2 regions of the Kribbella sp. NPDC048915 genome follow, and region 1 is predicted to be linked to the other one. Evidence: predicted binding sites of a transcription regulator. Region 1 holds the regulator's gene; the other holds the start of a gene.
What was found. Region 1 encodes HrcA, which represses chaperone genes, less so after heat shock. Its sites were predicted from a motif close to TTGGCACTCGNNNNNNNCGAGTGCCAA; they were not measured.

Region 1 (5,220 bases):
GGCCGGCATCATGCCGATCGCGGCCTGGATCGTGTCCGGCCACTCCAGCGGGAACGAGTCCTCGCCGTACGACGGCGGCGCCGACTCCTCGAGCAGGTCGCCGACGAAGAACACCCGCACATCCGGTACGACGACCACGGTGTCGCCGGAGGTGTGCGCGTTACCGACGTGCAGCAGCTCGACGCGGCGATCACCGAGGTCGAGCACCTTGGCGGCGGCGAACGTCGTACCGGCCAGGTTCTCTTCGGCCGCGGCGTTCTCGTGCAGGTAGACGGTCGCGTCGGTGAAGACACTGTTGCCGACCACGTGGTCGAAGTGGGCGTGAGTGTTGACCACCCACTTCACCGGTGCGTCGGTCAGCTCCCGGATGTGCTCACGGAGCTGCTCGGCCTCCTCGGCGGTGGCCCGGGTGTCGATCACCAGCGCGCCGTCGGCACCGACGACCAGGCCGACGTTCAGGTCCCATTCGTCGTACCGGCGGACCCAGGTGCGGTCGCCGATCTCGGCCCATGCGCTCATGGGTCCGACAGTACTTGCGCGGCTATTTGCTCAGTGCGTCGCCCTGGAGCACCTGGTCGCGGTCGACGCCGCGGAGCAGCAGCCCGATGTTCTCGCCGGCCTTGGCGGTCCGCACGGTTTTGCGGAACATTTCGATACCGGTCACCTCGACCTGCAGCAGCGGCTGGCCGGCCCGGGTGATCAGCACCTGCTCACCGACCGACACCGTCCCGGCCTGCACCCGCCCGGTCACCACAGTGCCGCGGCCGGTGATCGAGAACACGTCCTCGACGGTCATCCCGAACGACCCCACCGGCAGCGTGTCCTGCGGCCGCGGCGGCGCCGGGAAGCTGTTCGCCTCGGCGTGCCCGCGGACGAGCATTTCCTGCGGATCCATCGGGTTCGACCGCTTCCAGAACTTCCAGCCCATCTCTCGACCCTAAAGGTTCGATGGTCACCCCTCGGTCAGACAGGCCCGGGCGGTTGGCAACCCCTCGGCTGCGGATCTAGAGTCGCAACAGTTCCGATCGGAATCTCGAAACTTTCGAAGGGTGGCCGGTGTGACGACACGACGTGCTGTGGTGGTCCGGGGCGGCTGGGAAGGGCACTCGCCGGTCGAGGCGACCGACCTGTTCATCCCGTTCCTCAAGGAGAACGGGTACGACGTCACCGTCTCCGACTCGACCGCCGCCTATCTGGACCTGGACGGCGTCGATCTGGTGCTGCAGTGCGTCACGATGAGCACCATCGAGACGGACCACTTCAAGGGCCTCGAGGCCGCGATCCGGCGCGGTACCGGGTTCGCCGGCTGGCACGGCGGGATCGCGGACTCGTTCCGCGACAACGCCGACTACAGCTTCATCACCGGCGGGCAGTTCATCTCGCACCCGCACGGGTTCACCGACTACCGGGTGAACATCCTGCCCGAGCAGGCCGATCACCCGATCGTGCAGGGCATCTCCCACTTCGACGTGCACACCGAGCAGTACTACGTGCACTACGACCCGACCAACACGGTGCTGGCGACGACGCAGTTCGAGTCGCACCCGGATTACCCGTGGATCGAGGGCGCGGTGATGCCGGCCATCTGGACCCGCACCTGGGGCGAAGGCAAGGTCTTCGTCTGCACGGTCGGCCACAAGCTGGACGACCTGGAGACTCCCGAGGTACGCACGATCATCGAGCGGGGGCTGCTGTGGGCGAGCAAATGACACGCGTTGGCATCGTCGGTACGGGCGTCATCTCCGGGACGTACCTCGAGCACCTCGGCAAGCTCCCGGGGGTCGAGGTGGTCGCGGTCGCCGATCTCGATGTGAGCCGCGCTCAGGCGGTCGCCGAGAAGAACCCGGGCGTCCGCGCGGTCGCGCCGGACGAGCTGTACGCCGCCGACGACGTCGAGATCGTGGTCAACCTGACGATCCCCGCCGCGCACGCCCCCGTGCATCAGGCCGCGATGGAGGCCGGCAAGCACGTGTACGGCGAGAAGCCGCTCGCCGTCGACCGCGCCGAGGCCGAGCCGCTGCTCAAGTACGCCGCCGCGAACAACCTCCGCGTCGGCTGCGCGCCGGACACCGTCCTCGGCACCGGCACCCAGACCGCGCGAGCGGTGATCGACCGCGGCGACATCGGCGTACCGCACGCCGCGACCGCGTCGTTCGTCACGCCAGGGCACGAGCTGTGGCACCCGGCGCCGGAGTTCTACTACCAGCCCGGCGGCGGCCCGGTCCTCGACATGGGTCCGTACTACGTGACCAGCCTGGTCACCCTGCTCGGTCCGGTCCGCCGGGTCACCGCGCGCGCCGGCCGGTCCAAGGAGGAGCGCAAGATCCACACCGGTCCGCGGGCCGGTACGACGTTCCCGGTCGAGGTACCGACGCACGTCACCGGCGTCCTGGAGCACGAGTCCGGTGCGCTCACGACCGTACTGATGTCGTTCGACGTGTGGGCGGCGCGGCTGCCGCGGATCGAGGTCCACGGCACCGAGGGCAGCCTGTCGGTCCCGGACCCGAACAACTTCGACGGCACGGTCGAGATCGCGACGTCTGCGCAGCGTGAGTGGACCGAGGTCCCGGTGGCCGGCGGGTACGCTGGAGCGGGCCGCGGCGTAGGTGTCGCGGACATGGCCCGCGCGATCCGGCGCGGTGAACCGCACCGGGCCGACGGGGCACTGGCCTTCCACGTGCTCGACGTACTCGAGTCGCTGCTGGAGGCCGCGGTACAGGACCAGCCGGTGGATGTGACGAGCACCGTGGCGCGTCCGGCGCCGGTTCCGTTGGGAGCGTCGCCCGAGAGCGCCTAGACTGGCACTCTGAAGGACTGAGTGCCAAGGCCGGCCACGAGGCTGAGAGGGTGATGCGCGTGCTCGACGAACGCAAGCTCGACGTTCTCCGCGCCATCGTCGAGGACTACGTCGCCACCCATGAGCCGGTCGGCTCGAAGACGCTGGTCGACCGGCACAATCTCGGCGTGTCACCGGCTACGGTGCGTAACGACATGGCCGCGCTGGAGGAGGAGGGGTACATCACCCAGCCGCACACCAGCGCGGGCCGTATTCCCACCGACGCCGGGTACCGGCTGTTCGTGGACAAGCTGAGCACGGTCAAGACGCTGTCGGTCGCCGAGAAGAAGGCGATCACGTCGTTCCTGGCCGGGGCGGTCGACCTGGAGGACGTCGTCCGCCGTACCGTCCGGCTGCTGGCCCAGATCACCCGCCAGGTGGCCATCGTGCAGTACCCGTCGCTGAACCGGTCGAGCGTGCGGCACATCGAGGTCGTCACGATGAGCCCGCGCCGCCTGCTGCTGGTTCTGATCACCAGCAACGGCCGGGTCGAGCAACGGCTCGTCGAGCACCCGAACGAGATCGACGAGCAGGTCATCGCCGACCTGCGCTCGCGGCTGAACACGGCGGTGTCCGGGCAGCGGCTGACCGAGGCGACCGCGTCGCTGGCCGGCGTCCCGGAGCTGTTCGCGCCGCACGACCGCTCGCTGGTCTCGGCGATCGTCACCACGCTGCTGGAGGCGTTCACCGACGAGGTCGGCGAGCAGCGCATCGCGGTCGGCGGCGCCGCCAACCTGACCCGGTACGGCGACGACTTCGAGCGGAACGTGAAGCCGGTGCTGGAGGCGCTGGAGGAGCATGTCGTCCTGCTGAAACTGCTGGGGGAGGCGACCAACCCGCAGACGCTGACGGTGCGGATCGGCCACGAGAACCCGTTCGAGGAACTGGCCACCACCTCCGTGGTCGCCACCGGCTACGGGTCGAAGTCCGAGGCGCTGGCCACCCTGGGCATCGTCGGCCCGACCCACATGGACTACCCCAGCACGATGGGCGCCGTCCGCGCCGTCGCCCGCTACGTCAGCCAAATTCTGGCTGAATCCTAACGAAGACAACCCCTGGTCTGGAGTATGAGCACCGATTACTACGCCGTCCTGGGCGTCAGCCGTGACGCGTCGCCGGACGAGATCAAGAAGGCGTACCGCAAACTGGCACGCCAGTACCACCCGGACGTGAACGACTCCGAGGACGCCCACCAGAAGTTCCAGGAGATCGGGCGCGCGTTCCAGGTTCTCAGCGACCCGCAGAAGCGGCAGATGCACGACCTCGGCGGCGACCCGTTCGCCACCGCGGGGGCCGGCCCGGGCGGCGCCGGCTTCGGTCAGGCGTTCACGTTCACCGACATCATGGACGCCTTCTTCGGCCAGACCGGCGGCGCGACCCGCGGGCCGCGGCCGCGCACCCGGCGCGGTCAGGACGCGCTGATCCCGCTGCGCATCGACCTGGCCGAGGCGGCCTTCGGGACGACGCGTGAGCTCAAGGTCGACACCGCCGTACTGTGCCCGACCTGTAGCGGCACCGGCGCGGCAGCCGGCTCCGAGCCGGTCACCTGCGAGATCTGCCACGGCCGCGGCGAGGTCACCCACACCCAGCGGTCGTTCCTCGGCGAGGTGCGCACGATGCGCCCCTGCCCGAACTGCCGCGGCTACGGCACCACCATCCCGAACCCGTGCGTCGAGTGCTCCGGCGACGGCCGCGTGCGCTCCCGCCGTACCGTCACCGTGAAGATCCCCGGCGGCGTCGACACCGGCACCCGCGTCCAGCTTTCCGGCCAGGGCGAGGTCGGCCCCGGCGGCGGCCCGGCCGGCGACCTGTACGTCGAGATCGAGGTCGAACCGCACGAGATCTTCACCCGCAACGGCGACGACCTGCACTGCACGGTCACACTGCCGATGACCGCCGCCGCGCTCGGCACCACGATCGACCTGCCGACCCTCGAGGGCGAGCCGGTCCCGCTGGAGATCCGCCCCGGCACCCAGTCCGGCACCGCGATCACCCTCGCCGCCCGCGGCGTCCCCCGCCTCCGCCACGCCGGCCGCGGCGACCTGATCGTCCAGGTCATCGTCGAGACGCCGACCAAACTCGACGAGTCCCAGGTCGACCTCCTCAAACAGTTGGCCGCCCTCCGCGACGAAGAACGCCCCGAAGGCCAAGTCCAAGCCGCCCACAAAGGCGTCTTCGGCCGCCTGAGAGACGCCTTCGGCGCCCACTGACCCGCCCCACCGCCGGCTGCACCCGCTCGCCCTACCGCCGCCGGTCGCACCACCGTGGCCTGACCGGCGGTTGCACCACCGTGCCCCGGCCGAGGCCGGCCCCCGCTCGTGCCGCCCGGCCTCGCGCGCCCCGCCTGTCCGCCGGCCGACGCTCCTGCTCACTCCACCCCAACA
Region 2 (5,220 bases), on a different contig from region 1:
CCCTCACCGCCCCCGGTGTCATCCCCAGTGCCCGGCCGGTCTCCTCGGCTGACAACCCCGCAACGACCCGGAGGCGCAAGATCTCGCGCAGTTTGTCCGGCAGCTTGTCCAGCAGACCCATGATGTGCTGGATCTCGGAATGCCGAACCGCACGCTCCTCCGGCGTCGGTGACTCGTCCGCGCCGTCCGGCAGGTCCGGCGTCGAGACGTCGGCCACCGCGAACGCACGCTGGGCATCGGCGACCTTGCGGGCCGCGATGCCGTAGACGAAAGCCTCGAAAGGCCTCCCCTCGTCGCGGTAGCGCGACAACGCGCCGAAGACCGCGACACACACTTCTTGCGCTACGTCGTCGACCATGTCGGCGCCGCCGGGATAGGTCCACAACCGGGACCGTACGTAACGGTGCGCCACAGCGCGCACCCTGGTGAGCAGGTCGTTGAGAGCTGTGCGGTCCCCGTCGCCGGCCAGCGCGGCAAGATCCCTGAGCTCGACCCGGTCGTGGGTGTCAGGCACTCGGACCTCTGTCACCCCTCGCCCCCTCGTGTTCGGACCGGTCAGCCTGAAAGATGGTACGGCGCTCAACTCTCCTTGCCTAGTGGCAATTAGTGGTCAAGCCCGGAATTTTGTCACAATCTGTCACTACCCGTGGGTTCACCAGATCGCCGCCCCGCCACCGCCAGGGCCAAAGGTCCCGTCCCGGCCGGTCCGAGAGCTCAACTGCCCGCGCCACGCCGTTCGGTGTCGCCCGGCGCGGCGAACCGGATCAGCTCGGCGGCCCGGTCCCGGCCCCAGTCGATCGGCGTCCGGCCGACTTCGGACCAGCCGGCCCGCCGGTACAGCTCGACCGCCGCACCGCCGTTGTCGGCGACCTCGAGCGCGAGCGGCAGCCCGAGTTCCGCGGCCGCGCGTACGCAATGGTCGAGCAGCCGCCTGCCGATCCCCTGCCGGGTCGCTCCCGGGTCGACGAACAACCGCTCGACCTCGACTCCCTCTGCCGTGGCAGTCAGGACCACGTGCCCGACGACCTGGCCGTCGCTCACAGCGACCCAGCAGCCCAGCCGGCCAGGCGGTGTCAGCCAGCCGCATGGATCCGCCGGCCAGTTGATCGGGTACCCCGCCCGCTCGTGCACCGCGCGCAGCACCCCGACGCAGCTGTCGAGGTCGCCGTCGTCCCGCTCCCGGATCCGCATCCGCATCCGCATCCGGCCATCACATCAGATCCGATCGGCACCCCGAGCAACAGCACCGCCCGGCAGCTGGGCTGCCGGGCGGTGCTGTCGATGCTGGTGATGCTGGTGATGCTGTGTGCTGTTGCTGTACTGCTGTACTGCTGTACTGCGGTACTGCGGTACTGCCGGACTACCGAACCACCTGAGGTCAGTGGCCGTGACCGTGGCCGTGACCGGCCGCGGCGGGCTCCTCTTCCTCGGGCTTGTCGACGACCAGGGTCTCGGTCGTCAGCAGCAGCGCGGCGATCGAGCCGGCGTTGGCGAGCGCGGACCGGGTCACCTTGACCGGGTCCAGGACGCCCTGCGCGAGCAGGTCGCCGTACTCACCGGTGGCCGCGTTGAAGCCGCTGCCGGTCTCCATCTCGGCAACCTTCGAGGTCACGACGTACCCCTCGTAGCCGCCGTTCTCGGCGATCCAGCGCAGCGGCTCGACGACCGCCTTGCGGACGATCCGGACACCGGTCGCCTCGTCGCCGGCGAGCTCGAGCTCCTTGTCCAGCACGGTGGAGGCGTGCACCAGCGCGGAACCGCCGCCGGCCACGATGCCCTCCTCGATCGCGGCGCGCGTCGCGGAGACGGCGTCCTCGATCCGGTGCTTCTTCTCCTTCAGCTCGACCTCGGTGGCCGCGCCGACCTTGATCACGCAGACGCCGCCGGCCAGCTTGGCCAGCCGCTCCTGCAGCTTCTCGCGGTCCCAGTCGGAGTCGGTGCGCTCGATCTCGGCCTTGATCTGGGCGACCCGCGCCTCGATGTCCTCGGCCTTGCCGGCGCCCTCGACGACGGTCGTGTTGTCCTTGGTGACGACGATCCGGCGAGCCGAACCGAGCACCTCGAGACCGACCTGGTCGAGCTTCAGCCCGACCTCGGGGGCGACGACCTGCGCGCCGGTCAGCGCGGCCAGGTCCTCCAGCATCGCCTTGCGGCGGTCACCGAAGCCCGGCGCCTTGACCGACACCGAGGTGAAGTTGCCGCGGATCTTGTTCACCACCAGGGTGGACAGCGCCTCGGCCTCGACGTCCTCGGCGATGATCAGCAGGCTCTTGCCGGACTGCACGACCTTCTCCAGCAGCGGCAGCAGGTCCGCGATCGCGGAGATCTTGCCCTGGTGGATCAGGATGTACGGGTCCTCCAGCACCGCTTCGCCGGCCTCGGCGTCGGTGATGAAGTACGGCGAGATGTAGCCCTTGTCGAACTGCATGCCCTCGGTGAACTCGAGCTCGGTCCCGAAGGTGTTCGACTCCTCGACGGTGATCACACCGTCCTTGCCGACCTTGTCGAAGGCGTCCGCGATCAGCGCGCCGATCTCGGCGTCGCGCGCGGAGATGGTCGCGACGTGGGCCATGTCGCCCTTGTCGTCGACCGGCTTCGCGGTCTCCACCAGCTTGGCCGACACGGCCTCGACGGCCGCCTCGATACCGCGCTTGAGGCCCATCGGGTTGGCGCCGGCGGCGACCGCCCGCAGGCCCTCGTGCACCAGCGCCTGCGCCAGCACCGTCGCGGTGGTGGTGCCGTCACCGGCGATGTCGTTGGTCTTGGTGGCGACCTCCTTGGTCAGCTGCGCACCAAGGTTCTCGAACGGGTCGTCCAACTCGACCTCACGCGCGACGGTGACACCGTCGTTGGTGATGGTCGGGGCGCCCCACTTCTTGTCCAGGACGACGTAGCGGCCCTTCGGCCCCAGCGTCACCTTCACCGTGTTCGCGAGCTTGTCGACGCCGCGCTCCAGCGCGCGCCGCGCGTCCTCGTCGAACTCGAGGATCTTCGGCATGAAAAATCCAGTCCCTCTCTGATTTCACTGCTGTGACAGCAGGTTCCGGGCTCGCTGTGTCCGCGCAGTGTCTGCGCAGTGTCCACACTGTGTCCGCACTGTGCCGGCGATCCGGTCGTGGCCGTCCGGGCCGGTACCGACTCCGCCCCGGCGCCGGCGTCCGGCACCAGGGCGGTGTCAGTCAGGAACAGCGAGCGATCGTCACTTGCTGACGACTGCGAGGATGTCGCGGGCGCCCAGGATCAGGTAGTCCTGGCCGTCGTACTTGACCTCGGTGCCGCCGTACTTGGAGTAGATGACCTTGTCGCCGACGGCGACGTCGAGCGGGACCCGGTTGCCGTTGTCGTCGATCCGGCCCGGGCCGACGGCGAGAATCTCGCCCTCCTGCGGCTTCTCCTTGGCGGTGTCCGGGATCACCAGACCGGACTTCGTGGTCTGCTCGGCTTCGAGCGGCGCGACGAGGACGCGGTCCTCGAGCGGCTTGATCGTGACCGACACTTGCTGACCTCCACGGTCGATTTCGCTTGTCTGTGACATGTGGTCGCGCTCCCCTGCCGTCGCGGGAGTCAGAGGCCGGACCGCTGGCACCCTCAGGCAGAGAGTGCCAACACCGAATCTAGGCCGCGATTAGCACTCGGTCAACTCGAGTGCCAGACGAATTCCCGCGCACCGCTCGCGCAGCGGCCACCTCTAGGCTTGCCGGGTGACAGTCACGGCGTTGCTCGACGGACCGGGCGCCGAGGTCCTCGCGGCCGCCTGCGCCGGCTACCGCCCCCACCAGGAGCTCCAGCTCGTCCAGAAGCTCCGGCGCCAGTACGACGCCACGCTCGTCACGACTGCGGTCACCCAGGCCGCGCTGCGCCACCGGGCCGTCGCCAAGTTCGGCGCGGACGCGGAGCGGATGTACTTCACCCCCGACGGCCTCGAGCAGGCCACCCGGACCACGGTGAGCACGCACCGCGCCGCACGCATCGCAGCGACCCGGATCCGGACCGTCGTGGACCTCGGATGCGGCATCGGCGGCGACCTGATCACGATGGCGCGTGCGGGGCTGCAGGTGACCGGCATCGAGCGGGATCCCGAGACCGCTGCCGTCGCCCGCGCGAACCTGGCAGCGTTCGAGTTGCCGGGCGAGGTGCTCGTCGGCGATGCGGAGGCCACCGACCTCACGCCGTACGACCTGGTCTTCGCCGACCCGGCCCGGCGGGCGGACGGACGGCGCGTCTTCGACCACAACGCCTACTCGCCGCCCTGGTCGTTCGTCACCTCGCTCCTCGAGCGGACGGCGTGCGTCAAGGTGGCGCCCGGCATCCCGCACGCTGCGATCCCCGACGGCGTCGAGGCGGAGTGGATCAGCGACTCCGGCGAGGTCAAGGAGGCCGCGCTGTGGTCGGGCGAGCTGTACGGCGGTACGCCGCGCCGCGCCACCCTGCTGCCGAGTGGGGCCACCGTGTCGGACGCACCGGACGCCGACGTGCGCCCGATCGGGCAGTACATCTACGAGCCGGACGGCGCCGTCGTCCGAGCCGGATTGGTCACTGCGGTCGCTGCCGCGGTCAACGGGTGGCTGCTGGATTCACGCATCGCTTATCTCAGCGCAGCGAAGTACGTCCCGACTCCGCTGGCATCGGCGTACGAGGTGCTGGAAGAGCTGCCGTACAAGGAGAAAGCGCTCCGCGCCTGGGTGCGCGCGCACGGCCTCGGCACCCTCGAGATCAAGAAGCGCGGCGTCGACCTCGACCCGGCCCAGCTGCGCAAGAAGCTCGCCCCGAAGGGGTCCGGATCGGCAACGCTGATCATCACGCGCATCGATCGCGACGCAGTCGCCTACGCGTGCCGCCGCGTCACCCCCGGCAGCGCCCCCGAGAGACCGGTATAACTGTCCTCTCGCCCAGGAGGTGGCCATGCCGGACGTCGGTCGATCCGCCGTTGTCTTCCTCGCCCTCACGCTCGGTCTGGCCGGCTGCGGATCAGCGGCCGATTCCGCCGCGCCGGACCCAAGCTCACCGGCCCCCAGCTCACCGGCACCGAGCTCATCGGCACCGAGCTCATCGGCGACGCCCGAGGGCGTGCTGGCCGGATGCCCGGCCCCCGACGCGCAACCGTTCGCCGCACCGGTCGCGGGCAGCACCGCGGTCAACGGCGTACTGCTGGGTGACGCCGCGCGCGCCGTCGTCGTGTCCTACGAGTGGGGCGGATCTGCGTGCGACTGGGCCGAGGTC

Region 2: groES (co-chaperone GroES) is a predicted target of HrcA. The motif match lies at 3,626-3,652, and genes of this name have one in related genera.

What each region holds. Positions count from the first base shown of each region.
Region 1 is NZ_JBEZFT010000057.1:13,198-18,417, forward strand. It holds gene AB0B82_RS24780 (MBL fold metallo-hydrolase) at 1-519, opposite strand, end outside; gene AB0B82_RS24785 (EF-Tu/IF-2/RF-3 family GTPase) at 542-928, opposite strand; gene AB0B82_RS24790 (ThuA domain-containing protein) at 1,059-1,709, shown strand; gene AB0B82_RS24795 (Gfo/Idh/MocA family oxidoreductase) at 1,706-2,797, shown strand; gene hrcA (heat-inducible transcriptional repressor HrcA) at 2,857-3,879, shown strand; gene dnaJ (molecular chaperone DnaJ) at 3,904-5,046, shown strand.
Region 2 is NZ_JBEZFT010000097.1:18,214-23,433, reverse strand. It holds gene shbA (RNA polymerase sigma factor ShbA) at 1-514, opposite strand, end outside; gene AB0B82_RS31475 (GNAT family N-acetyltransferase) at 715-1,203, opposite strand; gene groL (chaperonin GroEL) at 1,379-2,998, opposite strand; gene groES (co-chaperone GroES) at 3,200-3,496, opposite strand; gene AB0B82_RS31460 (class I SAM-dependent methyltransferase) at 3,702-4,877, shown strand; gene AB0B82_RS31455 (hypothetical protein) at 4,903-5,220, shown strand, end outside.